Collimonas fungivorans: one gene and its partner. The protein of the gene in region 1 binds, or shares a complex with, the protein of each later gene. Links are inferred from orthologs where the notes say so. Each region holds a gene or a part of one and is shown in the gene's direction. Other genes may lie near its edges.

Region 1 (15,799 bases):
GGTGGCCGTGCCGTGCACGGTCGGTGTGGTGTCGTCGGTGACGCCATGGTTGCTGATCGGACCGGTGATGCTGCCCTCGTTGTCATCGACCTGGGTGATGGCAATCGTTACAGCGCTGGTGTCGACGATGAAGTGGGTCGGGGCCGAGACCGGGCTGGTGTTGCCAGCCTGGTCCACTACCTGGTTGCTGATGGTGTGCGGACCGTCGGCCAGCGGGGTCTCTGGCGTGTAAGTCCAGTTGCCACCGGCATCGACCGGTACGGTCTTGACCGGCACGCCATCGACGATGACGACCACGCTGGTGCCTGGCTCGGCCTTGCCGCTGTAAGTCGGGTTGGCGTCGTCGGTGGTGTCGTTGTCGTTGATCGGACCGGTGACGCCAACGTCGTCGATCAGGCTCAAGTCGGTCGAGGCGCTAGGCGCGGTGGTGTCGATGTTGATCGGATATTCGCCGGTCGACACGCCGCCTGCGGTGGCGGTAAAGTTGTGCAAGCCGTCTGTCAGCGGGTTAGTCGCTGGCACCGGGAAGCTCCAGTTGCCGTCCGCATCGGAGATGGCCGAACCCAGTGCGACCGGGTTGCCGTCGACATAGATCATGACCACGGAACCGGCCGGTGCAGTACCGATAACTACCGGGGTATTGTCGTTGGTGAGGCCGTTCTGGGGAACGTTGACCGGGCTGGCGCCGTCGTCGTCGATCACGCCGATGATGGCGGGCGCCGTCGGCACGCCGCCGGTGGCCACATCCAAGTCGAACTGGTTGCTCGGATCGCTGACGTTGCCGGCTGAGTCGCTGGCCTTGGCGGTCAAGTTATGTGCGCCCAGGTCGAGCGGGAAGTCTGGCGTGATGGTCCAGTCGCCGCTGGCGTTTGCCTGGGTGGAACCGACGGCTTTGTCGCCATCGTACAAGGTGACGATGCTGCCAGGTTCAGCCTTGCCGCTGACGGTCGGTTGCGCATCGTCGGTGGCTGGGCCGCCCGAAGTCAGCGGGCCGGTCGAAGCGCCCTGGTCGTCGATGACCAGGTCGATGGTCGGTGCATCCGGCACACCGGTATCGATGACGATATCCCATGGATCGGACGGATCGCTGGTGTTGCCGGCCGGATCTTCCACCACAATGGTGAACTCATGGTCGCCCGGGTTCAACGGCGTGGTGGGGGTGAATTCCCACTTGCCGTCGTCGCCCACGATCGCGGTCCCGATAGGATTGCCGCCATCGCTGATGATGACCTTGTCGCCCGGGGTCAGGCCGCCGCCGACCAGGGTCGGGGTAGTGTCGTCGGTGACGCCGCCGTCGCTCGGGATGCTGCCGGTCTGGGTGCCAACGTCGTCGATGACGTCGCCGATTTCCGGCTTGGCTGGCGCAGTGGTGTCGACCGTCAGGTCGAACTCATTGCTGTCGCTGACCACGCCGGCGGCGTTGGTCGAGGTTGCCGTGATGGTGTGCGGACCTTCGGTCAGGGTTGGGGTAAATACCCAATCGCCGTTGCCATCGGCCATCACTGAACCGACTGCAACCGGGTTGCCGTCGACGTAGATGTGCACCAGGCTGTTGGCGGTAGCCGTGCCGTGTACGGTCGGTGTGGTGTCGTCAGTGACGCCATGGTTGCTGATCGGACCGGTGATGCTGCCTTCATTGTCATCGACCTGGGTGATGGCAATCGTTACGGCGCCGGTGTCGACGATGAAATGGGTCGGGGCAGAGACCGGGCTGGTATTGCCGGCCTGGTCCACTACCTGGTTGCTGATGGTGTGCGCACCGTCGGCCAGTGGGGTCTCTGGCGTGTAGGTCCAGTTGCCACCGGCGTCGACCGGCACGGTCTTGACCGGCACGCCATCAACGATGACGACCACGCTGGTGCCTGGCTCGGCCTTGCCGCTGTAAGTCGGGTTGGCGTCGTCGGTGGTGTCGTTGTCGGCAATCTCGCCGGTGCGCGCACCGACGTCGTCGATCAGCGACAGATCGGTCGAGGCGCCTGGCGCCGTGGTATCGATGTTGATCGGGTATTGGCCGGTCGACACGCCGCCAGCGCTGGCGGTAAAGTTGTGCAAGCCGTCTGTCAGCGGGTTAGCCGCCGGCACCGGGAAGCTCCAGTTGCCGTCAGCATCGGACGTGGCCGAACCCAGTGCGACCGGGTTGCCGTCGACATAGATCATGACCACGGAACCGGCAGGTGCAGTACCGATTACCACCGGGGTATTGTCGTTGGTGAAGCCGTTCTCGGCAACAGGGACAGGCGTTGCGCCGTTGTCGTCGTTCACGCCGATGATGGCGGGCGCCGTCGGCACGCCGCCGGTAGCCACATCCAGGTCGAACTGGTTGCTTGGATCGCTGATATTGCCGGCAGCATCGCTGGCCTTGGCGGTCAGGTTATGCTCACCCAGGGACAGCGGGAAGTCTGGCGTGATGGTCCAGTTACCGCTGGCGTCCGCCTTGGTGGAGCCGACAGCTTTGTCGCCGTCGTACAAGGTGACGATGCTGTTCGGTTCGGCCTTGCCGCTGACGGTAGGTTGCGCATCGTCGGTGGCTGGGCCGCCCGAGGTCAGCGGGCCGGTCGAAGCGCCCTGGTCGTCGATGACCAGGTCGATGGTCGGCGCATCTGGCGCCAAGGTATCGATGTTCACGGTCCATGGATCGGACGGATCGCTGGTGTTGCCAGCCGGATCGGTAACAACGACGGTGAAGTCATGCTTGCCGTCATCCAGCGGCGGCGGGGTGAATTCCCACTTGCCGTCGTCGCCCACGATCGCGGTGCCGATAGGATTGCCGCCATCGCTGATGACCACGGTGCTGCCTGGCGTCAGGCCGCCACCGCCGCCGCCGCTCAGGGTCGGGGTATTATCGTCGGTATCACCGCCGTTGGGGATGGTGCCGGTCTTGCTGCCGACGTCGTCAGTGACGTCGCCGATGGCTGGCTTGCCTTCCATGGTGTCGACCACGACCACCCAGTCCGCCGATGGCAGGCCGACATTGCCGGCGGCGTCAGTCGCCGTGGCGGTGAATTTGTGCGGGCCGTCAGGCAGTTCGCTGGAGGTGATGGTCCAGTTGCCGTCAGCGTCGGCGACAATGCTGCCAACCTCGTTGCCGTCGGCGTACAGCTTGACCAGCGAACCGGCTTCAGCCTTGCCGCTCAGGGTCGGGGTCTTGTCGTCGGTCATGGCGCCGTTGTCGAGGAAGCCAGTGCTGCTGCCGGCGTCGTCCAAGGCCGATTCGATCAGGACCTGGGCTGGCGCGACCGTGTCGATGATGATGTCGCGGCCGTCCGATGGCGGTTTGCCGTCTTCGATCACGACGATCTCATGCGGGCCGTCGTCCAGCGGGTTGTCAGGGGTAAATGTCCACTTGCCGTCGTCGTCGACGATGGTCGAGCCGATCGGCTTGCCGTTGTCGATGATGGTGATGACTTTACCCGGGGTGCCGCCGTCGCCGATGATGGTTGGGGTGTTGTCGTCAGTGCTGCCGCCCGGAGGAATCGAGCCGGTGGTGGTGCCGACGTTGTCGGTGATATCGCCGATGGTCAGCTTGCCGTCGCCAGGATTGCCTGGGTTGCCGCCGTCGCCGGGATTGCCTGGGTTGCCGCCGTTATCGCCAGCAAGCGCCGCGCCGATCAGGCCCAGCGCGCCCAGGCCGAACAGGCCAAGGCCAAGCCAGCTCATGCCGGCGGCAGGCACCAGGCCGCTGCCGAAGCCGACCAGCGGGTTGCGGCCGAGCACCAGCGGGGAACTCACGCCTTCGCCCAGCATGCCGGCTTCATGGTTAGCTTCCGCATCGGAAGCGATGTATTCGTAATATGCGCCGTCTTCGGCCACGCCGACCAGCTCTTCGCCCTGCCCGTCTGCGCTGTAGAAACCTTCGATGATCAGCTCAGGATCTTCGTAACCGGTGCCTTCCAGGGACACGTGCAGGTCGTTGCCGACGCGGTGTACGGTGATGTTTTCCGGGGCTGCGCCGGTGTCGGCATCGGCCAGGATGAATTTGCCGCCCTTGATGGCTTTCACCTTGGTGGCGGAACCTTGCTTGGTCGTGCGGAGGTCCACGCTCTGCGTGATTTCCTTGCCATCGACCACGATTACTTTAACTGCGCTTGCTGCCATGATAATAATTCCTTAAAAGACTGAATTGCTTAATGTGAACGGTGGTAGCGACGGTACGCCACAACGCGGTTGTGCCGCTTGAGACTGCGGTCTTGCGCGTGCCGGCGTGTCCGATAAAAATCAGCTACACCCCATGCGCAGTAAAACCCGGCCGTGAAAGACATCTTTCGTGGTTGCCGAGCTTCGACGTAGAGCGGATTTTAGAGATGAGACAACTTGCGGTCTGTAGGCTCGGATTGACTTCGAATGGGGATAAATCCGTGAAAAATGTAGGACAAATCCGAGCGCTGTCGGACCGTCGTTTTAGCGCGATTGCGCTGGCAGCCAGTATCTGCCTATGAGACGGCTATCGCGGCGATAGCCACGGCCGGGAAAATCGACGGTTCTATTGCTGAAGAGCGGCTGTGTCATTGCTGATTCAGGTATTTACAACGAGAAGAAACTGTGCAAAACATTGTTAAATCCATGTCACAAAAATTCCCCGGCAGCCACGATATGACATTTCGATTGATGCCTGATTCGCAAACCCCTGATCCACCACATTGATGCCGGGGAGCATAGAATAGAAGCAAGCTGACGTCTGAAAACAACAAAAATCATGCGCCATTTCGGTTTTTATCGATTATTCGAATACGTTCGAAGCAAACCTGTCCGCGTAATGGCCGCCCTGCTTCTGGCAGCGGCCGCTCCTGCGCCGTGCGCATTCGCATCGAACCTGTCCGCGCGCGACCCTTCACAACTTACTCCGGCCCAGATCATGCAGTACATCGAGGAGCAAAAGGCAAGGGCCGCTGCCGGCAAAGGAAGCGACACGTCATCGACACCCTCGACGTCTGCGCCGCCGATGCTGCTCGAACCCAGCGGCAGGCCGTGGTGCTTGCGCTTCATGCCGAGCCTCCGCGTCGAAGACCTGGCCGAGCCGTTCCGGAGCAACGTGAAACGGTTCATTGCGGCGCTGGAGCAGGCCGGCATGCGCGTCGTCATTACCACCACCTACCGTCCGCAAGAGCGTTCCTACCTGATGCATTACTCGCTGCAAATTGCGCGCGACAAGGAGCGCCCTGCTTCCGTGCCGGCCTGGCGCGGGGTCAATATCGACTGGTCGCACCGGGACCGGGACAAGCTCAAGGCGAACCTGGCGCAAGCGAAGTCAGCGGCGCGCGACATGGTGAGCGGCTACGGCATCAGTTCGGTGCCGGTCAGCAGGCCGGGCCGCTCGGCGCATAATTTTTCGCAGGCGATCGACATGGTGATTACCGGCTATGCCGGCAAAACCATTGTCGACGCCCAGAAAAAAACCAGGACCGTACAAAACTTCATCGACCTGAAATCGGTCGGCGCTTCCTACGGCGTCATCTGGTACGGGCCCGAGGATAGCGTGCACTGGTCGGTCGATGGAAATTAGTCGTAGGGTGGATACCCGTGCCCACCCCACCAATAAGGCCATTTCATGAAAATAGTGTTTGCGTTGTTTTTCCTGGCAGTGCCGATGACGCCGCTGTTTGCGGCAGCCCCGGCGGCTGGATTATGGGAGGACGTGCTGGTGGTCGATGACCACACCTTGCAATTGATCTCGCACCGGCATTTCATCTTCACCGACCGGAAGCTGGCCGCGCCCACGGTGTTCACAGCGCTCAAGGATTTCGGCGGCGAGATCGACGCGTTTTGCTGCCTTGAAGTGCAAGATACAAATCCGCTTTCGGTCACCGAGATCGAGAAGAAATTCAGCAGCGATCACGATTTCGTGCAGCGTTTTTCACAGATCCGCGGCCTGCCGTACATGTATGAAGCGAAGCTCGCCAAGCGTGAAATCTGGAACGACAAGATGCTGCTGCTGAAGGGACGCAGGAAAGACGCTGACGACATCCCGTTTTCCGCGCCGGTCATCGCCGGGCGGCTTGGCTTCTCTGAAATTGCGGGCAACCGCTTCACCACTGCCGACGGCCACCAGGTCGAACTGAAGACCCGTTTCCCGGATAAAAACCGGCAGCGGCCGTTGCTGCATCGCTTTACGGTCGACGGTAAGAGAACGACATTCAGTGTGCCGGTTTTAGGAAATTGAACAACATGGATTGCACAAACTCGCATCTACGAGCTCCACTCGATTTGCAAGGCCGTAGGGTGGGCAGGTTTTTCTGCCCACGCTGAATTGGCGCGCTCCCGCGTGGGCACAGGGTGCCCACCCTATATCAGTTGGCGTTCACGCCTTCCATCTCGGGGATAGAATAATTAGGGTCAGAGTCGAATTATTTGCATTGTCAAAAAGAAACATTCGATCGGCGACGATTGCAAAAAGACGTTTAATCCCCCCTACGCCTGAAGATTATCCGGCGAACTCGAATGCGGGCTTGAAAAATCGACAGAGCGTCCCTATACTTAGCACTCGTTAGGAGAGAGTGCTAACAATCTCCTCGACCTAGTCACTGTGCGGCGCATTCATATAGCAAAGCAGAGCGGTCAGTCCACTTTGCTGCGATGTTGCTGCAAATACAAATAACCTGTTGAATCTCAAGGAGTCACATATGAATCTTCGTCCTTTGCACGATCGCGTCATCGTCAAGCGTCTCGACCAGGAAACTAAAACTGCATCCGGCATCGTGCTGCCAGACGCAGCTGCCGAAAAGCCGGATCAAGGTGAAGTCCTGGCCGTCGGTAACGGCAAGATTCTGGAAAACGGCAATGTCCGTGCGCTGGCAGTCAAGGTTGGCGACCGCGTTCTGTTCGGCAAATACTCCGGCCAGGCTGTCAAGATCGACGGCAATGAACTGCTGGTAATGCGCGAAGAAGACCTGTTTGCCGTAGTCGAAGCCAAGTAATTCCGGCCAGGCCGGAATTCTCTGGTTGGCCGGCGCCTGGCGCTTCCGACCGGATCCGGTCACTACCCAATCGAATTGAACCTATTCAGGAGAATAAAACATGGCAGCAAAACAAGTAATTTTCGGCGATGAAGCACGCGCCAAGATCGTCAACGGCGTCAACATCCTGGCTAATGCAGTCAAGGTGACCCTGGGTCCTAAGGGCCGCAACGTGGTCCTGGAACGCAGCTTCGGCGCTCCTACCGTCACTAAAGACGGCGTTTCGGTCGCTAAAGAAATCGAACTGAAAGACAAGCTGGAAAACATGGGCGCGCAGCTGGTGAAAGAAGTCGCTTCCAAGACTTCCGACAACGCTGGCGACGGTACTACTACTGCAACCGTGCTGGCGCAAGCCATCGTGCGCGAAGGCTTCAAGTATGTTGCCGCCGGTTTCAACCCGACTGACCTGAAGCGCGGTATCGACAAAGCTGTTGTCGCCATCGTTGCCGAAATCAAGACCCTGTCGAAGCCAACCACCACCAGCAAGGAAATCGCCCAAGTCGGTTCGATCTCGGCTAACTCCGACACCGACATCGGTGAAATCATTGCCAAGGCAATGGACAAGGTCGGCAAAGAAGGCGTGATCACCGTTGAAGACGGCAAGTCGCTGGAAAACGAACTGGACATCGTCGAAGGCATGCAATTCGACCGCGGCTACCTGTCGCCATACTTCATCAACAACCAGGAAAAGCAAGTTGTTGCCCTGGAAAACCCGTTCGTCCTGCTGTTCGACAAAAAAGTTTCGAACATCCGTGACCTGCTGCCGATCCTGGAACAAGTCGCCAAGTCCGGCCGTCCTCTGCTGATCATCGCAGAAGATGTCGAAGGCGAAGCGCTGGCTACCCTGGTTGTGAACAACATCCGCGGCATCCTGAAGACTGCAGCTGTCAAGGCGCCAGGCTTTGGCGACCGTCGTAAAGCCATGCTGGAAGACATCGCTATCCTGATCGGCGGCCAAGTGATCGCTGAAGAAGTCGGCCTGACACTGGAAAAAGCTACCCTGGCTGAACTGGGCCAAGCCAAGCGTATCGAAATCAGCAAGGAAAACACCACCATCATCGACGGCGCCGGCGAAGCCATCACCATCGAAGCACGCGTCAAGCAAATCCGCGCGCAGATCGAAGAAGCCTCTTCGGACTACGACCGTGAAAAACTGCAAGAACGCGTCGCCAAGCTGGCCGGCGGCGTTGCGCTGATCAAAGTCGGTGCTGCTACCGAAGTTGAAATGAAAGAAAAGAAAGCCCGCGTTGAAGATGCTCTGCACGCTACCCGTGCAGCAGTTGAAGAAGGCGTTGTGCCAGGCGGCGGCGTGGCATTCCTGCGCGCACGTGCCAACATCAAGGACCTGAAGGGCGACAATCCTGACCAGGAAGCCGGCATCAAGATCGTGCTGCGCGCGATCGAAGAGCCACTGCGCCAGATCGTATTCAACGCTGGCGACGAGCCATCGGTTGTGGTCAATGCAGTCCTGGCTGGCAAGGGCAACTACGGTTACAACGCTGCCGACGGCACTTATGGCGACATGATTGCACTGGGCATCCTGGACCCAACCAAGGTTACCCGTTCGGCATTGCAAAACGCCGCTTCGGTTGCTTCCCTGATCCTGACTACTGAAGCGATGATCGCTGAACAGCCAGAAGACAAGTCGGCTGGCGGCATGCCAGGCGGCATGGGTGGCATGGGCGGTATGGGTGGTATGGACGGCATGATGTAATTCCAAAGGCCGGCATTCTTCCGGCCTTTGTGAAACATCTGTTGTTGCTTTATGAAAAAGCCTGCGATGGTTATCCGTCGCGGGCTTTTTTACATCGCGCTCCGTAGCCCGTTAAATGGGGTCAGAGTAATTTTCGCAAAAAACGCGAAAAAAACTCTGACCCCATTTAACTACGTCTGCGGTGTTTGTATTTGCATAGACACGACGGTAATAACGCCATGCCTAAATGTTCCTTCCCATGCTTGACAAACGCTTATAAAATAAGCACCTACTAAAATACATAACGGCGGCGAGATTGTTGATGTTTATGCAATCAGCTGCCTTTTTTCATTCTGAAATGATAGAAATCAAAGCAGTCACCCAGCGCTTCAACGGCGCGCGCGGGCCGGTCGATGCGGTGCGCAACGTCAGCCTGTCGATCCGCAAGGGCGAAATCTTCGGCATCATCGGCCGCAGCGGCGCCGGCAAGAGCACGCTGGTGCGTTGCCTCAACCTGCTGAACCGCCCTACTTCCGGCAACATCGTCGTCGACGGCAAGGACCTGACCACGCTCGACGCCGAGCAGCTGCGCGGCGCGCGGCGGGAAATCGGCATGATTTTCCAGCACTTCAACCTGCTGTCGTCGCGCACCGTGTACGACAACATCGCGCTGCCGCTGGAGCTGGCCGGCTTGTCCAAAAGCGAGATCGCTAAAAAGGTCACGCCGCTGCTGGAACTGGTCGGACTGACCGCGCTCAAGGACAGTTATCCGGCGCAGATCAGCGGCGGCCAGAAGCAGCGTGTCGGCATCGCGCGGGCGCTGGCGAATGAGCCGAAAGTCTTGCTGTCCGACGAAGCCACCTCGGCGCTCGATCCGGAAACCACTCGTTCCATCCTGGAACTGCTGCGCAAGATCAATCGCGAGCTGGGCTTGACCATCGTCTTGATCACGCACCAGATGGAAGTCATCAAGATGATTTGCGACCGCATGGCGGTGATGGAAAGCGGCGAAGTGATCGAGCACGGCGAGGTGCTGGAGCTGTTCCGCTCGCCCAAGCACGAAGTCACGCGCGCCTTGATCGGCGACGTGATTGCCCAGGAACTGCCGCAAGGCGTATTGCAGCGGCTGCGCGCGCGGCTGGCGCAGAGCGATGCCGGCAGTGGCACCGATCATCTGTTCCGCTTTGCATTCACAGGCTCGGGCGTCGATCAGCCGCTGTTGTCGGAAGCAGTACGCAAGTTCGATCTCGATTTCAACATCCTGCACGGCCAGATCGACGAAATACAAGGACAGGCGTTCGGCTCGCTGGCGATTCTGGCCAACGGCACCAGCGAAAACATCCAGGCCGCCATGGCTTACCTGACAGCCCAGGGCGTCACAGTAGAGGAGCTCAACCATGTCATCTGAAATGCTCGATCTTTTTTTGTCGTCGTTCGGGAAACCCTGATGATGGTCGGCATCTCCGGCATTCTCGGCGCCCTGCTTGGCGTGCCGCTGGGTATCGCGCTGCACCTGACCGGCCGCGACGGCGTGTTGCCGCATCCGCTGTTCAACCGGGTCGCCGGGCTGATCGTCAATGCGGTGCGCTCGACACCGTTCATCATCCTGCTGGTGGCGGTGATTCCATTCACGCGCTTTTTTGTCGGCACCTCGATCGGCACCGCGGCGGCGATCGTGCCGCTGACGATTGCTTCCGCGCCGTTCATCGCGCGCCTGGTGGAAACCGCGCTGCGCGAAGTCGAACGCGGCCTGATCGAAGCGGCGCAGGCGATGGGCGCCACTACCTGGCAGATCGTCTACAAGGTGCTGGTGCCGGAAGCCTTTGCCGGCATCGTCGCCGGCCTGACGATCACCTTCGTCAGCCTGGTCGGTTATTCGGCGATGGCGGGCGCCATCGGCGGCGGCGGCCTCGGCGACCTGGGGATACGCTACGGTTACCAGCGCTTCCTGCCTGAGGTGATGCTGCTGGTAGTGGTGATCCTGATCGTATTTGTGCAACTGGTGCAGACGCTGGGCGACATCCTGGTGCGCCGCCTCAGCCATCGCTGATTTTTTCGGGACCCTGCGCACGCAGTTGCTGGCGCCGGACCTGCCATGATTTTTGAAAGGAAGAAAATGAATCGTCGTCAATTAGTGCAGTTCTTTACCGGCCTGGGCCTGATCGCGGGCTTGAGCGCCGCTCCCGCCAGCGCCGTCTTCGCGCAAGACAAACCGATCAAGATCGGCGCCACCGGCGGTCCGCATGCGCAGATCCTGGAAATCGTCAAAAAAGTGGCGGCCAAGGATGGCTTGGTCATCCAGGTGGTCGAATTCAGCGACTACATCCAGCCCAATGCCGCGCTGGCTGCCGGCGACCTCGACGCCAACAGCTACCAGCACTTGCCTTACCTGGAAGCGCAGATCAAGGACCGCGGCTATAAGCTGGTGAATGTCGGCTACACCATCACTTTCCCGATGGGCGTGTATTCCAAGAAAATCAAGTCGCTCAAGGACCTGAAAACCGGCGCCCGCGTCGGCGTGCCTAACGACCCGACCAATGGCGGCCGCGCCCTGCTGCTGCTGCAGGCGCAAGGCGTGCTGAAACTGAAGGCGGACGCCGGCTTGAAAGCGACGCCGCTGGATATCGTGGACAACCCGAAGAAACTGAAGATCGTCGAAATCGATGCGGCCCAGCTGCCGCGTTCGCTGGATGACCTGGATGCGGCCGCGATCAACGGCAACTATGCCGAATCCGCCGGATTGGATCCGACCAAGGACGGCATCGCCATCGAAGCGGCGAAAGGCCCGTATGCCAATGTCATCGCGGTGCGTGCCGCCGACAAGGACAAGCCTTGGGTAGCCAAGCTGGTCAAGGCTTACCACAGCCCTGAAGTCAAACAGTATGTCGTGAACCAGTTCAAGAGTTCGGTGATTCCGGCCTGGTAATACAAGGCAAGAACACAAAAGCCCGCGCTGCATAAACAGCGCGGGCTTTTTTTTGCGCATGAGAGACGCTCTGCGTGGGCAGAAAACCTGCCCACCCTACGGCCTGACTTATTGCCAGCGCAAGCCGTAGCCGACGCTCAGGCCGGTATTGGTGCCGGTTGAGCTGACGCCGATGCCCCAGGCGCTATTGCCCTTCTTGCTGACCGCCCTGAATTGCAAGGACAGCGCACCGTAACCTTGGTAGGAACCGATGCCGACGCCGAGGCCTTTTTCGCCTCCGTACAGGGTCGGCATCACCGCGCCCGTCGCCGCCATGCTCATGGCGATACCGGCGTAGGCAATACGCTTGATGTCGCCAATCTGGTTTTGTATATCGCGCAGCTGGGACACATTCACGGCGTCAGTCAGGTTGATCCCTGGCGCAACGTTGGTGATGCGGCGCTCGCTGCCGACGGCGCCGACCGACACCGTATTGACCTGGTTCGCCACCGAATAGGCGCCCAACGCCACCGAACGGTTCGCCGTAGCCTGGGCACCGGCGCCCAGCGCTACCGCATCGTTGCCTGAAGCCAGTGCATCATTGCCGACTGCCACGGTCGGATCGCCGGTAGCGCGAGCGTTGTAGCCGATCGCCACCGAACCTGCTTGCGAAGCCAATGCACGGAAGCCGACTGCGGTGGTGTTGGTATCGGTCGCCTGCGCGTTCGAGCCGATCGCCGTTGCGCCATCCTTGGTCGCTTGCGCGCACAAACCTAAACCGGTGGCGTCGACGCCGTTGACGCTGCCACAGGTGGCGGCGTTCACATTGTTGACGGCCGTGCCGCTGGTGCCGCGGGTGCGCACGCTGCCGTTGCTGTTGGCGCCGCCTATGGTGGTGGCGCCGATGGTGGCGCCATTGGCGTTAGCTGCCGCAGATGCATCCACCAGCGGTTTCAAGGAAGTCGACAATGAAGCCGCGCCATTGGCCATATTGCTGAGGCCGGTCGACAGCGAACCCACCTGGCTCAAGCCTGTCGACAAGGACGAAATGCCGGTCGACAAGGATGCAATTCCCGTCGAGGCCGAGGTCGACAATGAACTCACGTTGCTGGTGGTGGTAGACAATCCCGTCGACAAGGAATTGATATTTGAAGTATTGCTGGAAAGGCCGGTCGACAGCGAATTGATGCTGCTGGTGTTGGTCGACAAGGCGGTCGAAGTCGAGGTCGACAGCGAACCGACGTTGCTGTTGGCGGTGCTCAGGCCGGTCGACAGCGAGCCGAGGCCGGCCGAGGTCGAGGTCGACAGCGAGTTCAACTGGCTGACGTTGACCGCATCGAAGTTTTCCGTACCGGCGGCGACGTTGATGATCTGCCGTTCCTTGCCGACCGAACCGACCGACACCACATTGTCGCGGTTTGTGCCAAGGACTGACTGATTGATCGAATTGGCGCCGATCGCCACCGAATTCGAACCGGTGCTTACCTTTGCATCGTCCGAACCATCCAGCTTGCCGTCCGCCTTGAAATAATTGGCGACGCCCGATTTCTGCAGGTTGGAGACACCGGTCGACAGCGAGCTCACATTGCTGTTGACGGTGCTCAGGCCGGTCGAAGTCGAAGTCGACAGTGAGTTGGCGTTGCTGTTGGTGGTGCTCAGGCCGGTCGAGGTCGAAGTCGACAGCGAGGCGATGCCGGTCGAAGTCGAGGTCGACAGCGAGGAAACGTTGCTGTTGGTTGTGCTCAAGCCGGTCGAGGTTGACGTCGACAGGGAATCCACATTGCTGTTGGTTGTGCTCAGGCCGGTCGAGGTTGATGTCGACAGCGAATCCACATTACTGTTGGCCGTGCTCAGGCCGGTCGAAGTCGAAGTCGACAGTGAGGCGATGCCGGTCGAAGTCGAGGTCGACAGCGAGGAAACGTTGCTGTTGGTTGTGCTCAGGCCGGTCGAGGTTGAAGTCGACAGCGAATCTACATTGCTGTTGGCCGTGCTGAGACCAGTCGAGGTTGAAGTCGAGAGCGAAGTCACGCTGCTGTTGGCGCTGCTCAGGCCGGTCGACGTCGAGGTCGACAGTGAGGTAATGCCTGTGGAAGCCGAAGTCGACAGCGATGTGACATTGCTGTTCGTCGTGCTCAGGCCAGTCGAGGTTGAAGTCGACAGCGAATCTACATTGCTGTTGGCTGTGCTCAGGCCGGTCGAGGTTGAAGTCGAGAGCGAATCCACATTGCTGTTGGCTGTGCTCAGGCCGGTCGAAGTCGAGGTCGACAGCGAGCTGATGCCAGTGGAAGTCGAGGTCGACAGCGACGAGACATTGCTGTTGGTGGTGCTCAGGCCGGTCGAGGTGGAAGTCGACAGGGAATCTACATTGCTGTTGGCTGTGCTGAGGCCGGTCGAGGTCGACGTTGACAGCGACGTCACACTGCTGTTGGCGCTGCTCAGGCCGGTCGAAGTCGAGGTCGACAGCGAGCTGATGCCAGTGGAAGTCGAGGTCGACAGCGACGAGACATTGCTGTTGGTGGTGCTCAGGCCGGTCGAGGTGGAAGTCGACAGGGAATCTACATTGCTGTTGGCTGTGCTGAGGCCGGTCGAGGTTGACGTCGACAGCGAAGTCACGCTGCTGTTGGCTGTGCTCAGGCCGGTCGAAGTCGAAGTCGAGAGCGAGCTGATGCCGGTAGAAGCCGAAGTCGACAACGATGTGACATTGCTGTTCGTCGTGCTCAAGCCGGTCGAGGTGGAAGTCGACAGCGAATCTACATTGCTGTTAGCTGTGCTGAAGCCGGTCGAGGTCGACGTCGACAGCGACGTCACACTGCTGTTGGCGCTGCTCAGGCCGGTCGAAGTCGAGGTCGACAAGGAGCTGATGCCGGTCGAAGTCGAAGTCGACAGCGAGGCGACGTTGCTGTTGGTGGTGCTCAGGCCGGTCGAAGTCGAGGTCGACAGCGACGACACATTGCTGTTGGTGGTGCTCAGGCCGGTCGAAGTCGAGGTCGACAGCGACGACACATTGCTGTTGGTGGTGCTCAGGCCGGTCGATGTCGAGGTTGACAGCGATGCGATCCCGGTTGAGGTCGATGTCGACAGCGAAGTGACATTACTGTTGGTCGTGCTCAGTCCGGTCGAAGTCGAGGTCGACAGCGATGCGATATTGCTGTTGGTGGTGCTCAGGCCGGTTGAAGTCGAGGTCGACAACGATGTGACGTTGCTGTTGGTGGTGCTCAAACCGGTCGAGGTTGATGTCGACAGCGAGGCGATGCCGGTGGATGTCGAAGTCGACAGCGACGCGACGTTGCTGTTGGTGGTGCTCAGGCCGGTCGAGGTGGAAGTCGACAGCGAGTCCACATTGCTGTTGGCTGTGCTGAGGCCGGTCGAGGTCGATGTCGACAGCGAAGTCACGCTGCTGTTGGCGCTGCTTAGGCCGGTCGAAGTCGAGGTCGACAACGAACTGATACCAGTGGAAGTCGAGGTCGACAGCGATGAAACGTTGCTGTTGGTGGTGCTGAGGCCGGTCGAGGTTGAAGTCGACAGGGAATCCACGTTGCTGTTGGTCGTGCTGAGGCCGGTCGAGGTGGATGTCGACAGCGAAGTCACACTGCTGTTGGCTGTGCTCAGGCCGGTCGACGTCGAGGTCGACAACGAACTGATGCCGGTGGACGCCGAAGTCGACAGCGATGCCACATTGCTGTTGGTAGTGCTCAGGCCGGTCGAGGCCGAAGTCGATAGCGATGTCACATTGCTGTTGGTAGTGCTCAGGCCGGTCGAGGTCGAAGTCGACAGCGACGAAACACTGCTGTTGGTCGTGCTCAGGCCGGTCGAGGTGGAAGTCGACAAGGAGCTGATGCCGGTCGAAGTCGAAGTCGACAGCGACGCCACATTGCTGTTGGTGGTGCTCAGGCCGCTTGAGGTCGTGGTCGACAGGGAATTGAGCTGGCTGACATTCACGGCATCGGTATCTGCCGTGCCCGCTGCCAGGTTGGTAATCTTCTGGCCGCTGTTGTCGATGCCATGGGTGGTCGTGGCGCCGGTGACGGTCAGCCCGGCCGTGGTGATGCCGGTCGACAGCGAGGCAACCGTTGTGCTCAGGCCTGTAGACAGCGATGTCACGCCGCTTTGTGCTGTGCTGATGCCGGTCGAGGTTGAGGTCGACAGCGAAGTTACATTGCTGTTTGTGGTGCTCAAGCCGGTCGAAACTGAAGTCGACAGCGAGCTCACATTGCTGTTGCTAGTGCTCAAGCCGGTCGAAGCCGAAGTCGA
Region 2 (15,850 bases), 2.7 Mb from region 1 along the record:
AACGGATGCTGGTGTCGACAATGCCGTAGATCGTGACATTAGTCTGGGCCATCGCGCTCCCGCTGGCCAAACCTGCTGCTACCAGCATCAAGGAATATTTTTTCATGCATCTCTCCGTAAGTTAAACATTTTTTAGATTTTATTCGACGGCCTGGCGACGCCTGCTCCCACGTCGCCCCGCCATCGCTTTACCGCCACTGCTGCTACCTCACGCTGCCATTTCAGCGTTGCCGGGGTAAAGCTGAGCAGACATCATATCAGCACAACTTTCCCCCAAAACAAGTTGTTGCTAAAATCCAACTAAGTTTATTCGGATTTCAGTACGCCACGACGTATCTGGTCGCGCTCGATGGACTCGAACAGCGCCTTGAAATTGCCTTCACCGAAGCCTTCGTCGCCTTTGCGCTGGATGAATTCGAAAAACACCGGACCCAAAGTGGTGGCCGAGAAAATCTGCAGCAGCAGGCGCTGGCCATCCTGGTTCGAGACACCGTCCAGCAGGATGCCGCGCATCTGCAGCTCGGCGGTCGGCTCGCCGTGGTTTGGCAGGCGCCCTTCCAGCATTTCGTAGTAGGTAGCCGGCGGCGCTGTCATGAATGGCGTGCCCATCTTCTTCAAGGCGTCCCATGTCTGCACCAGGTTATCAGTTTGCAAAGCAATATGCTGTATCCCTTCGCCGTTGAACTGCATCAGGAACTCTTCGATCTGGCCCGAACCTTTGGACGACTCTTCATTCAGGGGAATGCGGATCTTGCCGTCCGGCGCGCTCATCGCCTTGGAAGTCAGGCCGGTGTACTCGCCCTTGATGTCGAAATAACGGACTTCGCGGAAATTGAACAGTCGCTCGTAGAACGCCGCCCAGTGCGCCATGCGGCCGCGGTATACATTGTGGGTCAGGTGGTCGATGGTTTTCAGGCCGGCGCCGACAGGGTTGCGCTCCGCGCCTTCGATGAATTCGAAATCGATGTCATAGATTGACTTCCCGGGAGTGAAACGATCGATCAGATACAGCGGCGCGCCGCCGATGCCCTTGATCGCCGGCAAACGCAATTCCATCACGCCGGTGTTGATTTCCATCGGCTCGGCGCCGCGCTCCAGCGCGCGCTGGTACGCCAGGTGTGCGTCATTGACGCGGAACGCCATGCCGCAAGCGGACGGGCCATGCTCTTTGGCGAAATAATAGGCTGGGCTCTTGGGCTCGTAATTGATGATGAAATTGATATCGCCCTGGCGATACAGGGTCACATCCTTGGAGCGGTGGCGCGCCACCTTGGAGAAGCCCATGGCTTCGAATGCCGGCTCCAGCACATTCGGGGTCGGCGAGGCGAACTCGACAAATTCAAAGCCGCACAGGCCCATGGGGTTTTCAAACAGATCGGACATGATGTACTCCTGCAAATAAAGTCTGGTGGACTGGATCAAAACGGATCAGCCGCGGGTAGCGGCAGATTCCGAGGTTTCTGGCGTAATCAGTTGTTGCAAGGCGATTTCAAAAGCGACTTTGGCGATGCCCGTACGGCTGGCCGAACGGCCGTGGCATTTTTCCAGCGCCGCGGCGACGGTGGCCGAAACGTCGCCGAAGATGGCTTCATCGGAAATTTCCACCTCGCTTTGCATCAGGAACGCAAAGGCTCGCGCCATGCCGCAGTTGGCGACGAAATCCGGGATCACTGCGACCTTGGTGTCGGCGTATTCATAGATCGGGCCGTAGAAAATATCGCTGTCGGCAAACGGCACGTTGGCGCCGCTGGCGACCACTTCCAGGCCGTGGGCGACCATCTGGTCGACCTGTTCCTGCCGCACCAGGCGCGAGCCGGCGCAAGGCAGGAAAATGTCCGCGCCTACGCTCCAGATCGCCGCATTGCAGGCATCGAACGACAGCATGTCGCCGGCAATCAGCTGGTTGCCCTGCTTGGTCAGGAACAAGGCATGCACTTCTTCGTGGCTGTAGCCTTCGGCTTTCACCAGGCCGCCGTTGCGGTCGATGATGCCGACTACACGCGCGCCAGCCTTGGACAGGTAGTACGCCGCGGTCGAACCGACATTGCCCCAGCCCTGCACGATCACGCGCTTGCCTGCGACGCTGCCGCCATACAGGCGGTAGTAGTGCAACACAGATTCGGCCACGCCCCAGCCTGTGATCAGGTCCGCCACCAGGTGTTTGCGGCTGGCGGCTGGCGTGTAACGCGCATCTTCCACTACCTTGGCCACGCCCATGCGCAACTGCCCGACTTTCTGGATGCGGGCGCTGTCGCTAGGCTGGAAATGGCCGTTGACGATGCCTTCCTGCGGATGCCACAGGCCGTAGCTCTCGGTCATCGGAATCACTTCATGGACTTCGTCGACATTCAGGTCGCCGCCGGTGCCGTAATAGGTTTTCAGCAAAGGCGTGACCGCCTTGTACCAGCGCCGCAGCACGCCATCCTTGCGCGGATCGGCAGGATCGAAATCGATGCCCGACTTGGCGCCGCCGATGGCCGGGCCGGAGACGGTGAACTTGACTTCCATGGTCTTCGCCAGCGATTCCACTTCGCGCCGGTCCAGGCCGCTGCGCATGCGGGTGCCGCCGCCCGCCGCGCCGCCGCGCAGCGAATTGATCACGATCCAGCCGCGCGCCGGGGTCTCCGCGTCATGCCATTCAAAGACGATTTCCGGCGCCCTGCTTTCAAACGCGTTGAGTAAAGCCTTCATGCTGCTCCTTCAGATTTCCTTGGTTACGACGACCCTGCCGCTATCTACGCAATTAACCCAGCAGCAGCTTGTCGTCATCGATTTTTTCGCCGCGCGTGGTTTCAAACATCCGCAGCAGATCCGGCACATCCAGGCCGCGGCGCTGTTCGCCGTGCACATCCAGGATGACTTTGCCTTCGTGCAGCATCACCGTGCGCGTGCCGTAATCCAGCGCCTGCCGCATGCTGTGGGTGACCATCATGGCCGTCAGCTTGCTCGATTCGACGATCTTGGCCGTCAACGACAAGATGAAGGCTGCCGTCTTCGGATCCAGCGCGGCGGTATGCTCATCCAGCAGCAGGATGCGCGACGGCCGCAGCGAAGCCATCAGCAGGCTGACCGCCTGGCGCTGGCCGCCGGACAGCAGGCCCATGCGGTCGGACAGGCGGTTTTCCAGGCCCAGGCCGAGGATGCTGAGCTTTTCGCGGAACAGCGCGCGCAGGTTGCGGTTCAGGGAAAAACGCAGGCCGCGCGGGCTGCCGCGCTTCCAGGCCAGCGCCATGTTTTCTTCAATCGTCAGGCTCTCGCAGGTGCCTGCCATCGGATCCTGGAATACGCGCGCCACCAGGTCGGCGCGCTGCCAGCTGGAACGGCGGGTGGCGTCGGTGCCGTCGATGGTGATGCTGCCGCTGTCGACCATCAGGTCGCCGCAGACTGCATTCAGCATGGTCGATTTGCCGGCGCCGTTGGAGCCGATCACGGTGACAAACTGGCCAGAAGGAATTTCCAGCGACAGACCGCGCAAGACCTTGTTTTCGATCGGCGTATCGGGATTGAAAGTGATTTCCAGGTTATCGAGTTTCAACATCAGTTTTCCCCTTTGCGCGCTGCCAGGCCATTGTTGATACTGGCGGAAGGCTTGGTTTTTCCATTGCCACGCATGCGCCTGTAACTGCGCTTGAAATTGGGAATCAGCAGCGCCAGGCCGACCAACAGCGCCGTGACCAGATTCAGGTCCTGCGCCTTGAGGCCAATAAAATCCATGTCCAGCGCCAGCGCAATGAAAAAGCGATACAGCACCGCGCCGAAAATACAGGCCGCCGTGGTCACTACCAGGCTGCGCGCCGGCAGCACGGTTTCACCGATGATCACTGCTGCCAGGCCGATCACGATGGTGCCGATGCCCATCGAGATATCGGCGCCGCCCTGGGTCTGCACAAACAAGGCGCCGGCCAGCGCTACCAGCGCATTGGAAATCGCCAGGCCCCACACCGTTTGCCGGTTGGTGGAAATGCCCTGGGCGCGCGCCATGCGCGCATTGGCGCCGGTGGCGCGCATCGACAGGCCAGTTTCGGAAGCAAAAAAGGCATCCAGCAAGAGCTTGGCGATCAGCACGATCACCAGCATCACCAATGGCTGCACCCAGTAGTCCGACAGGCCGCCGATGCTGGTCATGCTGAACACCGTCGGCTCGCTGATCAGCGCCACGTTGGGTTTGCCCATGATGCGCAGGTTGACCGAATACAACGCGATCATCACCAGGATGCTGGCCAGCAATTGCATGATCTTCAGGTATACATTCAGGCAGGCCGTCACGCAGCCCGCCAGTCCGCCTGCCAGCAGTGCAATGAAAGTGGCAAGGAAAGGATTCCAGCCGGAGACAATCAGGGTAGCGGCAACTGCACCACCGAGGGGAAAACTGCCGTCGACCGTCAGGTCGGGAAAATTGACGACACGGAAAGACAAGAACACGCCAAGCGCGACCAGGCCAAAAATCAGGCCGATCTCAATGGCGCCTAGCGAAGCGATGAGCGACATAAACTTCCTTCAATAAGCTCGGGACCGCCCTGCCGGCAAGGCGGCAGGCGGTTCACCAACAAGACAATCACCAACAATCAATCACCAACAATGCGCAGACTGATGGCCGTTGCGGCCATCCGCGCGCATCTTATTGTTCGACTACCTTGGCCGACTTGACCAGGTCAGCCGGCAAGGTCAGGCCTTGTTTCAGCGCAGCTTTAGGATTGACGTAGAGTTCGAATGTCGTGCTGGTTTGCGAAGCGATCTTGCCGGCGGCTTCGCCCTTCAGGATGCGCACCACGATCTTGCCGGTCTGGCGCCCGAGGTCGTAATAGTTGAGGCCGATGGCGGCGGCCGCGCCGCGTTTCACGGCGCCGGTGTCGGCGGCGACCACAGGCAGCTTGGCCTGTTCCGCCACCTTGACGATGCCTTCGAAGGCTGACATGACGTTGTTGTCGGTAGGTGCATAGATGACGTCGACCTTGCCGACCAGGCTTTGCGCAGCGCTAGGCACATCGATGGTGCGGGCGGCGGCGCCTTCGACCAGGGTCAGGTCGGTGCCGGCCAGCAGCTTCTTGAGCGATTCGACGATGGATACCGAATTCGCTTCGCCCGGGCTGTAGATCACGCCGATGCGCTTGGCTTTCGGCGCCACCTTGCGGATCAGCTCGATCTGCTTGTCCAGCGGCGACATGTCGGAAACGCCGGTGACATTGGTGCCGGACGCATCCCAGCTCTTCACCAGCTTGGCCGCGACCGGATCGGTCACCGCGGCGTACACGATAGGCACGGTCTTGGTGGCGGCCACCAGCGCCTGGGCCGACGGGGTGGCGATCGCGACCGCGACATCCGGCTGGCTGCCGGCATATTTACGGGCGATCTGCGACGCCGTAGCGTTGTTGCCTTGCGCGCTCTGGTATTCGAACTTCAGATTCTTGCCGGCTTCATAGCCGGCCGCCTTCAACTCGTCCTTGACGCCGTCGCGCACAGCGTCGAGCGCCGGATGTTCAACGATGGCCGTCACCACTACTGTTTTATCGGCAGCATAGGCAGCGGAGGCGGATACGCCCGCCAGGCTAAGCAAGACTATGGATGCAATAGCGGAACGCAAGAAAGGAAATTTCATGACTTTGTCTCCAAATGAGTCAGTTTGGTTGCCGGAAATCGGCTTCGTTATTATATTGCAACAGGAACATGCATCATGTTGTACCTATGCTGTTCCCCTGCTGCGCCATATGTTATTTTGAAAAAAGTATAGCTTTTAACGCTAAAAATTGGCTTGCGACTTGAGGCCGATGTTTACCCGGTTATGAAATATAATTTCGCAGAAAACCCGTAAATCGAGAATAAATTGCACAAAATAGACATCGATCAAATCGACCGCAAAATGTTGACTTTTCTGCAGCAGAACGGCCGCGTGTCCAACCTGGAGCTGGCACAGGAAGTCAATCTGTCGGCTCCTCAGTGCCACCGGCGCCACCGGCGGCTGGAAGAAGCGGGGTTTATCGTACGCTATGAAACCCGCCTGAATCCAGCCAGCCTGGGTTTGTTCGTGATCGCCTTCGTCCATGTCTCGATGGAAAAAGGACATATCAACGACTTGTCCGGCTTCAAGAACGCCATCAACGAATGGCCGCAGATCCTGGAATGTTACTCGGTAACCGGCGACTTTGACTATGTCCTCAAGGTCACCGCGCACGACTTGAAAGAGTTGTCGGATTTTCTGATGGAAAAGCTGATGCGCATGCGCGGCGTCAGCGGCGTGCGCTCCAGCGTCTGTCTGGATGAAATCAAGTCGACCAACATGCTGCCCTTGCCACCGGCCTGAAGCAACGCTCAAATGAAAAAGCCGCACCCTTGTGGGATGCGGCTTTCTGGAGCGCTGGCGAGATAACACCCGCACTCTGCCGGCGGACCGGCGTTCAATAAACCTGATCGTTCTACTGAATCAATCTAATCAAGCAACCTTGGCTTCGAAGAACTGTTCATCTTCAGTCGAGCCGTGCAAAGCGGTAGTCGAGGACTGGCCTTGCTGGATCGCCTGGGTCACTGCATCGAAATAACCGGTGCCGACTTCGCGCTGGTGCTTGACCGCGGTGAAGCCCTTGTCGGCGGCAGCGAATTCGGCTTCCTGCAGTTCGACGAATGCGGACATCTGGTTGCGGGCATAACCGTGCGCCAGGTTGAACATCGAGTAGTTCAATGCATGGAAACCGGCCAGCGTGATGAATTGGAACTTGTAGCCCATCGCGCCCAGTTCTTTCTGGAACTTGGCGATAGTGGCGTCGTCCAGGTTCTTTTTCCAGTTGAACGACGGCGAGCAGTTATACGCCAGCATCTTGCCTGGGAACTTGGCATGCACCGCTTCCGCGAATTTCTTGGCGAAAGCCAGGTCCGGCTTGCCGGTTTCGCACCACACCAGGTCGGCGTACGGCGAATAAGCCAATGCGCGCGAGATAGCCTGCTCGATGCCTGGGCGAGTCTTGTAGAAACCTTCGACGGTGCGCTCGCCGGTCAGGAACGGCTTGTCGTTTTCATCGACGTCGGAAGTCAGCAGGTCGGCCGCTTCCGCATCGGTGCGTGCGATCACCAGGGTCGAAGTGCCGGAAACGTCAGCCGCAAGGCGCGCCGCGTTCAGCTTTTCAACCGCTTCCCGGCTCGGCACCAGCACCTTGCCGCCCATGTGGCCGCATTTCTTGACCGAAGCCAGCTGGTCTTCGAAGTGGACGCCGGCAGCGCCGGCATCGATCATCGATTTCATCAGTTCATAGGCATTCAACACGCCGCCGAAACCGGCTTCAGCATCCGCCACGATAGGTGCGAAAAAGTCGATATCGTTTTTGCCTTCCGACCATTGGATCTGGTCGGCGCGCTGGAAAGTATTGTTGATGCGCTTGACCACCAGCGGCACCGAGTTGGCCGGATACAGCGACTGGTCGGGATACATTTCGCCGGCCAGGTTGGCGTCGCCGGCGACTTGCCAGCCCGACAGATAGATCGCTTTCAAGCCTGCCTTGACTTGCTGCATCGCCTGGTTGCCGGTCAGTGCGCCGAGGGAGTTGACGAATGGCTCTTCGTGCAGCAACTTCCACAGTTTGTCGGCGCCGCGTTTTGCCAGCGTGTGTTCGATCTGGACCGAACCGCGCAGACGCACCACGTCTTCTGCAGAATAATTGCGGGTAACGCCCTTCCAGCGTGGATTCTCGGCCCAGTCCTTGGCCAGTGCGGCAACTTGCTGTTCACGTGTAGTCATCGTCGTTCTCCTGTTAAAAACAAAAAGTAAAATCAAATCCGATGACTAAATAGTAGGCCTATCTGTGCGAGGCAACAATGTCTTATATAAGACATATAAGTATTTTTATTTTGTTTAAATTCAATAACTTAACTTTCATTTTTTGCGATATGAAATAAAATTCCTGAGAGTGAAATATGAAAATGGTGCTTCGCATTTTAAAATTTCATATTATGAAACGCATGTCGTATCCTGAAATATGCGAAAAAAAACGGGGAGCAAGCTCCCCGCGAGTTTCCCGTCCTTATGGCCGTCCCTTGCTTCAGAACGATTTTGTCAAGGCCAGGTAGAAAGCGCGGCGCTGGCCAAACTGCGGCGCACCGACGCCGATGCCCGAACCGTCGCGAATTTCATAGACCTTGTCGAGCAGGTTGATCACACTCAGGCGCGTGGTGAACTTGCCGATCGGGCTGTCGTTGAAGGTATGGCTGGCGCCCAGGTTGACTTCGGTATACGCCGGCAAATGCTCGGTATTGGCGAAACCGCTGCGCAAGCCGCTGCCGAACAATGCATCCGCCGTCAGCGTGGTGCCCTGCCACAGATAGGAAACCCCGGTCGAGGCGGTAATGCTTTGATCGTGGTCCAGGTGCACCCAGTTGCTGGAGATGTAGTTCAGTTCATCCTGGCCGAAGTTGTACTGGCTCGACACGATGTTCTTGCCCAGCGCGGTAGAGCGCGCCAGGTTCAGGTAGGCCGACAGGTTGTCCTTGTGATAGTTAACCGTCAGCTCCAGGCCGTACACCTTGCCCTGCGCATAGTTGAACGGCGTGTACAGCAAGGCCGAACCGAACTGCCCTTCGTCCAGCATGTTCTTGACCTTCTTGTAGTAGCCGTCCAGCCCCAGCGTCACATGCTCGGTCAACTGGTGGTTGACGCCCAGGTCGTAATAATCCGAACTCTCGGCCTGCACCGCGTCGTTCTGGTTGTTGGCCGGAGCGTTAGTGGTGCCGTTGAAGCTGGCGATGGTGTTCGAACCGATCAGTTCGCTGGCGGGCGGCGTGAAGTACCTGGCATAACCGGCATGGAAGGTAGTCTGCGGCGTCATCTGGTACACCACGCCGATGCGCGGACTGAACTGGCTGGCGCTGACATAGGCATTCACCCAGTCGGCGCGGGCGCCGTAATTCAAGGTCACTTTATCGCTCAGTTTCCATTCGTCCTGCAGATAGATGCCGGTCTGGTTGGTCGTCTTCTGGCTGCTGTCGGCCAGCGCGATCGGCTGCGTCGACAGCTGCGCGCCGCTGTCGTCCGCAGGGAAAGTCAGCGAGTTGTCGCTGTTCTTCAAGTTCTCGCGGGTGTAGTTGATGCCGGCGCGCAGCGTATGGCTGGCGTTCAGGCGGTAACTGCCGTCAGCCTGCAGGCCGTTCGCCAGGCCGGTACGCAACACCCGCGAGGCGACGCCGGTATACAACAGGTCGCCCGCCTGGTCCGGCTCGAACAGCACTTTTGAATAACGGCTGAATGCCGCCACCTGGTAATCGATGTCGGAACCGATTTTTCCTTGCAGGGCAAGGATGCCGTAGCGGTTGGTTTCATGCTGCCGTTCGTTGAGGTCGGCGGACGGCAAATCGGCCGCGCCGTCCAGCTGGAAACCCGGAGTCTGGCCGGCGCTGTTGGGTATCTGGAAACGGCCGTCCGAATTGCCGAGGATCAGGCTGACCCGCGTATCGGCGTCGAGCAGGTAAGAGAAATAACCGAAAGCCTTGTTTTGCAAAGTGCGGTCATGCAAGGCGCTGGACGCGCCGGTAGGATTTTCGATGCCGAGGTTGTTGGCTTCAAAGGAACCGTTGATATAGTAGCTGAAGGAATCAGTGCTGCCGCTCACATCGCCGCTGACCTGGCGCGTGTTGTTGCTGCCGATCTGCACGCCGATATTGCCGCCGTTCTGCAACTCGCCGTTCTTGGTATGGATATCGACCACGCCCGCGGTGCGGTAGCCGTATTGCGCCGGCAAGGCGCCGGTGAGGACGCTGACGCTGTCGACAAAGCGAGTGTCCAGTGTCTGGCCGAAACCGGAAATGCTTTCCGGCAGGATGATGCCGTTCAGGCGGTATTGCAGGTTGGCGTGGTCGCCGCGCACGTGCAGTTGGCCGAAGGAATCCTGGGCCACGCCGGGCGCGCGCAGCAAGACTTCATTGAATGCCGTGTCCTCGCCCTGCGGCATGGCGGCGATTTCCTTGCGGCCGATGCGATAGATGCTGCTGCCGGTTTCCACCTGGATGCCATTCCTGGCGCGATCCAGGCGATCGGCGGTGACCACCACCGCATTGCTGGCCGTGACCGTGCCGGCCTGGCTGGCTTTCAACGTGATATCGGCAGTCGCGCCAGCCTCGTCGGCCACCGTCACCGTGCCGTTTTCCGACTGGAAGGAAGGCTTGCCGACGCTGATCGCATAGCTGCCGGGCGCGATGCCGCTAAAGACAAAATGTCCCTGCTGGTCGCTGCGGGTGCTGCCGACGGCGTTGCCGCTTGCATCTTTCAAGGCAACCGTGGCGTCAGGCAAGGGGTGGCCAAGGGCGTCATGGATGGCGCCGCTGATTTGTTTGGCAGCGGACTGCGCATAAGCAGCGGGAACGGCAAAACCGTAGGCGAGCGCAATCAAGGCGCTTAATTGTAGTGGACGCAACAAGCGTGTTTTCATTCTCAAAACTCCAATAGCGGGATTAACCCCGCAGATAAGCCGGCCGGCGATCCGGCGGCCGGTGGCAAACGCCGCAACACGATCGGAAATGGCGCAGCCTCAAGGCTGGGTCAGCAACAAATAGGGAAAAACAAAGAGGGGGTCAGGCGATGGAGGTCGGCGGGGCTTGAGAATGCGGAGTCAGGTAGTGCTTCTGCGCCGGGATGAAGGCATACACCAGTTCGATGGCGCTGCGGTAAGCAAACACCAGGACCGGCGCCAGCACCGGCACCGGGCTGGACGGGACAGGAGAAGGGAAATCGGCAGCCAGGTCGCAGCTGACGCAATCGGATGAAATTTCGGCCAGGCTGTGGTGATGGAACGCCATGCCGACCAGCTGCAGCACCAGGATAGCCAGCGCCAGCCATAACGCCAACTGCTGCAGGCGCAGCTTGAGCCGGCGCTTGGCGTGGAAATGCGGTTCGACGATCAGGCGCATGCGGCACCCGTGCAACCGCCAGCTACGTCCGCTTCGAGCAAACGCGCACCGGCCGCCCGTGCAAAGCACGGCGACGACATGGTGGAGCTGGTTTGCTGACGATACATGCGGTTCGGCCTGGTTATGTCTCTGGTAAAAAATCAAGGACTGAAGCTGCGAGTGTAATCGGGAACCGGCATCGCCTGCAAGTCAATTGCAACACAGTTGCATGGATTGAACCGCGTGTTGTTCATCAGGCAAACCCGGGCGGCGGCCATGCCGCCTCCTTCTCCGATGCGCGGTTAAAATCCCGCTTACAATCGATTGCCTTGGCATGAACTTGCGCCGCAACGGCGACAGGCCCAGCCTCTCATCAGCAACAGACAGGAGAATGAATGTCGAATCGTGAAGAAACCGTGGCGCAATGGCAGGCAGAGGATAGCGCCGTGCGGACCAGACTGGCGGCGCCCGGCGTGGCCTCGCTGGAACAGCTCAAGCAATATAGCGGCGTTGAATTCTTGCAAGCCATCCTGAGGGGCGAATTGCCGATTCCGCCGATTGCGCAAACGCTGGACTTCAACCTGATCGAAGCCGAATTCGGCCGTGTGGTGTTCCAGGGCACGCCTGCCATGCAGCATTACAACCCGATCGGCAGCGTACACGGCGGCTACTTTTGCACCTTGCTGGATTCGGCGCTGGGATGCGCGGTGCAGTCGGCGCTGCCCAAGGGCAGCGGCTACACCACGCTGGAACTGAAAGTCAACCTGATCCGCGCGCTCACGGATAAGACCGGGCCGGTGCGCGCCATTGGTAAAGTGATCCAGGTCGGCGGCAGGGTCGGCGTGGCGGAAGCCAATATCGTGGACGCCGAAGGCAAGATCTATGCGCATGCGACCACTACCTGCCTGGTGTTTCCCCTGCCCTGAGAATGATCGCGATGTAGCGGCTAGTCTGGCCGCACGCTGTCGTCGGCTGGCGTTTCCGCCGCCAGCTTCGCCAGCTTGATGTATTCGATGTTCAAGGTAATCGCTTCGCTATAGCGCAGTACAAAATAATTGCCGTCGACGCCATAGAAGCGCGCCAGGTCCTGCTCCACCGTGGCGTCGTTCTCCTTGTCGGCGACCAGCGGACGACGCATTACCTGCTGCAGGATGAGCCGGTCGAGGACACCGTCGACGTCAAAAACATAATCCGTCAGGAGGCCGGTAAACAGTACCGCCTGGCCAGCCACGTCGACAATCGCTGATACCGCGATCAGATCCGGCGGCCTTCCTTCTTCAGAATCGGCGCCGGTCAGCAGGTAGTACCACGGCGCCTGGTTAAAGCGTAGCCAGGGGGAAAAACGGCCGGTCCCGTCTAACCGGAAGCGGATGATGAGCAGCCGGAAAACAGTCGGCACTAGCCAGGCTCCACCATACAAGCTCAGGAAGTAGGAACCGATCCAGTAAAATTCCAAGGCGATCCCATTAATCGCCCTGGACTGGCTAGCTGGATCAGAAGACAGCAGTTCCAGCAACAGCAGCGGCTGCAATACGCGTCCAAACAAGACTGCAGACAGCAGCAGCCACACGGAGTGGAAAATGCAGTCCCACAACACCGCCTCGGTGACAATCTGACCGAACGGAGAATAATCAAAGGAAACGCGCTCTGCGCGTTTGAAACGGGAACGGGCGATAAAACCGGGGAGCAACAGCAGGAAGATAATGAAAGCAGGCAGTGCTACATTCATCAATACGCTCAGGCAGCGATGGGAACGACGGTAATCCGGTAGCGGACCGTTCCCTCTTGCTCAGAGTGCAAGCTGATCACATTGTCAGGCTGGACAGCGGTGGACAACGATGACCTCGAGTTCTTGCTGGCCAGATATGCGCGCAACTGCTGCGCAGCCTGCGGGTCAGCAAGAATTTTTTTGGCCAATTCGCTCTGAGGTGCTTTCATAGTTTCTTTACTATGCCATAAAAAAACATCGTTTGCATGTTCTCATCACAATATCTTCATTCATTAATAACCGGCTTAACAACGAGATTGTTATATACAAATAACAAGATATAACTTTGGTGTATATAGGGTCGCTGATAAAATGGCAAGCCTGACTGAATCTGTGAAGCAAACCTGTGATCCGCATCGAGCACCTGCATAAAACCTACCCGCTGGAACGCAATGCCAAAACCGCCGGCACGCCCGTCGCCGCATTGTCCGACATCAACCTGCACATCAAGAAGGGTGAAATCTTCGGCATCATCGGCCGCTCCGGCGCCGGCAAAAGCACCCTGATCCGCACCCTCAACATGCTGGAACGCCCGTCCGGCGGGAAAGTCCTGATCGAGGGCGAAGACATCACCGCGCTGGACAACAGTGGACTGCACCGGCTGCGCCAGCGCGTCGGCATGATTTTCCAGCACTTCAACCTGCTGGGCGCCAAGACCGTGGCCGCCAACATCGACTGGCCGCTGAAGATCACCGGCAAATACACGCCGCAGGAACGTGCCGCCCGGGTCAGCGAACTGCTGGATCTGGTCGGACTGGCCGAGCACCGCGACAAATACCCGGCGCAACTGTCCGGCGGCCAGAAACAGCGGGTCGGCATCGCCCGTGCGCTAGCCAATACCCCGCACCTGCTGTTATGCGACGAAGCCACTTCCGCCCTTGACCCGGAGACCACGCAAGCAATCCTGCGCCTGCTGCTCGACATCAATCGCAAGCTGGGCCTGACGATCGTGCTGATCACGCACGAGATGCAGGTGATCCGCAACATCTGCGACCGCGTTGCGGTAATCGAGGGCGGCCGCATCGTCGAAAGCGGCGACGTAGCCGAAGTGTTCCTCCATCCGCAGCATGCGGTAACGCAAAGCATGGTCGCCGAAAGCACGCCGTTTTCTGCAGAGACGGCATTGCTGCCGTCGACGGTACCGGGCGCCAGCCAGCTGCGCGGGCTGCTGGTGCGCCTGACCTATGTCGGCGACATCACCTACCAGCCGATCCTGAGCAGCATCGCCGCCGCCACGCCGGCGCTGATCACCATCCTGCAAGGCACCATCGCCCGCATCAAGGACACGCCCTATGGCCAGCTGCTGGTGGAACTGCGCGGCGAACCGGCCGACGTCGCGCAAGTCTTCACCACGCTCGATCAGCACAACATCCGCCATGAGGTGCTCGCATAATGGACTTCTCTCTCATCGACTGGGGCGACATCTGGCAAGCCACCTGGGAAACCCTGGCCATGACCGGCTTTTCCCTGCTGTTCACGATACTGCTCGGACTGCCGCTCGGCATCCTGCTGTTCATTACCGGCAAACGCCAGCTGCTGGAACAGCGCGGCATCTACCGGGCGTTGTCGCTGGTCGTCAACGTGCTGCGCTCGGTGCCATTCCTGATCCTGCTGATCGTGATGATCCCGGTCACGGTAATCCTGGTCGGCACTTCGCTCGGCGTGCAGGGCGCGATTCCGCCGCTGGTGCTGGGCACCGCGCCGTTCTTCGCGCGCCTGGTGGAAAACGTGTTGCGCGAAATCGACCGCGGCGTGGTGGAAGCCTGCCAGGCCATGGGCGCCAACAAGCGCCAGATCATCTTCGGCGCGCTGCTGCCGGAAGCCCTGCCCGGCCTGATCGCCGCCACTACCGTCACCGCGATTGCCCTGATGTCGTATGCCGCCATGTCCGGCGTGATCGGCGGCGGCGGCCTGGGCGACCTGGCGATCCGCTTCGGCTACCAGCGCTTCCAGACCGAAGTCATGGTCACCACGGTTGCGGTGCTGGTGGTGCTGGTGCAGGCGCTGCAGTTTTCCGGCGACCGGCTGGTGCAGCATTTCACGCGCAAGTAATTTTTCTGTTTTTTTTAAAATCAAAAAAAGGGAGTTTATATGTCACGCAAATTTTCACTGTCTCTGGGACTGGCTGCGGCCGTGTTCTCTACCTTCAGCCTGATCGCCGCCGCGCCGGCGCAAGCCGCCGACAAGCTGGTGATCGCCGCCACGCCGGTGCCGCATGCGGAAATCCTCGATTTCGTCAAACCGATCCTGGCCAAGGAAGGCGTCGACCTGCAGGTCAAGGTGTTCACCGACTATATCCAGCCGGCAGTGCAGACCAACGAGAAACGGGTCGACGGCAACTTCTTCCTGCACCAGCCCTATCTGAACGAATTCAAGAAGAGCCACAAGAACGATATCGAAGTAGTGATCACCAAGGTCCACGTCGAGCCGTTCGCCGGTTATTCGACCAAGTACAAGAAACTGGCCGACTTGCCGGACGGCGCCACGGTCGCCATTCCGAACGACCCATCTAATTCCGGCCGCGCCTTGCTGCTGCTGTCGCGCCAGGGCCTGCTGAAACTGAAGGACCCTGGCAATATCTCGGCGACCCAAAAGGACATCATCGAGAATCCCAAGCACCTGAAGTTCAAGGAACTGGAAGCAGCCACCCTGCCGCGCGTGCTGAACCAGGTCGACCTGGCCCTGATCAACACCAACTATGCGATCGAAGCCAAACTCAATCCGGTCAAGGATTCGCTGTTCATCGAAGATGCCAATTCGCCTTACGCCAACCTGCTGGTCGCCCGTCCGGACAACAAGGACAGCGCCGCCGTCAAGAAACTGGCCGCGGCCTTGAACTCGCCGGAAGTGAAGAAATTCATTGAAGAGAAATACAAGGGTGCAGTAGTACCCGCCTTCTGATCGCCCTGACCACAGTCAGACAGCAATAACAAAAGAAGCCTCCGCGATTTGCGGGGGCTTTTTGGTTTACACTGGCTCTTTTGCGGTTAATGAACTCCCCAACACCTTAGAGGTACATCATGGAAGAAAAAGTGGAAACCAATGCATCCCAGCGCGACGCCTTCCTGGAAGAGAAAGCGTTCAAGTCACGCACCGTACTGCTGTTCGGCCAGATCAACGACACCGTAGCGCGCGATACCGTGCGCCAATTGATCGCCCTCTCCGGCGAATCCAAGGCGCCGATCAATTTCCTGGTCTGTTCGCCGGGCGGCCACGTGGAAT

What was found.
Region 2: the proteins of CFter6_RS20935 (region 1) and CFter6_RS09015 are in contact, whole or in part, in a crystal structure (PDB 6CVL), measured with the Escherichia coli proteins. The link is inferred for Collimonas fungivorans from one-to-one orthologs.

The regions. Positions count from the first base shown.
Region 1 is NZ_CP013232.1:4,768,620-4,784,418, forward strand. Bases 8,082-11,026 are described here. They hold CFter6_RS20935 (methionine ABC transporter ATP-binding protein), read left to right. Parts: upstream 8,082-9,001; coding sequence 9,002-10,051; downstream 10,052-11,026. Other genes in these bases: groL (chaperonin GroEL), read left to right, coding at 8,082-8,664; CFter6_RS20945 (MetQ/NlpA family ABC transporter substrate-binding protein), read left to right, coding at 10,760-11,026. In the rest of the region: CFter6_RS20910 (Ig-like domain-containing protein), read right to left, coding at 1-4,095; CFter6_RS20915 (hypothetical protein), read left to right, coding at 4,754-5,500; CFter6_RS20920 (hypothetical protein), read left to right, coding at 5,546-6,157; co-chaperone GroES, read left to right, coding at 6,618-6,911; more of groL, read left to right, coding at 7,012-8,081; more of CFter6_RS20945, read left to right, coding at 11,027-11,569; CFter6_RS27055 (YadA-like family protein), read right to left, coding at 11,678-12,538. UniProt on the Escherichia coli protein: Part of the ABC transporter complex MetNIQ involved in methionine import. Responsible for energy coupling to the transport system. It has also been shown to be involved in formyl-L-methionine transport.
Region 2 is NZ_CP013232.1:2,103,141-2,118,990, reverse strand. Bases 12,855-15,850 are described here. They hold CFter6_RS09015 (methionine ABC transporter permease), read left to right. Parts: upstream 12,855-14,020; coding sequence 14,021-14,680; downstream 14,681-15,850. Other genes in these bases: CFter6_RS09005 (ATP-dependent Clp protease proteolytic subunit), read left to right, coding at 15,649-15,850; CFter6_RS09010 (MetQ/NlpA family ABC transporter substrate-binding protein), read left to right, coding at 14,720-15,529; CFter6_RS09020 (methionine ABC transporter ATP-binding protein), read left to right, coding at 12,975-14,021. In the rest of the region: CFter6_RS09085 (porin), read right to left, coding at 1-106; hppD (4-hydroxyphenylpyruvate dioxygenase), read right to left, coding at 307-1,383; CFter6_RS09075 (Glu/Leu/Phe/Val dehydrogenase dimerization domain-containing protein), read right to left, coding at 1,429-2,691; CFter6_RS09070 (ABC transporter ATP-binding protein), read right to left, coding at 2,744-3,538; CFter6_RS09065 (ABC transporter permease), read right to left, coding at 3,538-4,488; CFter6_RS09060 (ABC transporter substrate-binding protein), read right to left, coding at 4,619-5,596; CFter6_RS09055 (Lrp/AsnC family transcriptional regulator), read left to right, coding at 5,822-6,298; aceA (isocitrate lyase), read right to left, coding at 6,428-7,723; CFter6_RS09045 (TonB-dependent receptor), read right to left, coding at 8,025-10,403; CFter6_RS09040 (hypothetical protein), read right to left, coding at 10,546-10,881; CFter6_RS09035 (PaaI family thioesterase), read left to right, coding at 11,256-11,786; CFter6_RS09030 (hypothetical protein), read right to left, coding at 11,807-12,589; CFter6_RS09025 (hypothetical protein), read right to left, coding at 12,598-12,798. UniProt on the Escherichia coli protein: Part of the binding-protein-dependent transport system for D-methionine and the toxic methionine analog alpha-methyl-methionine.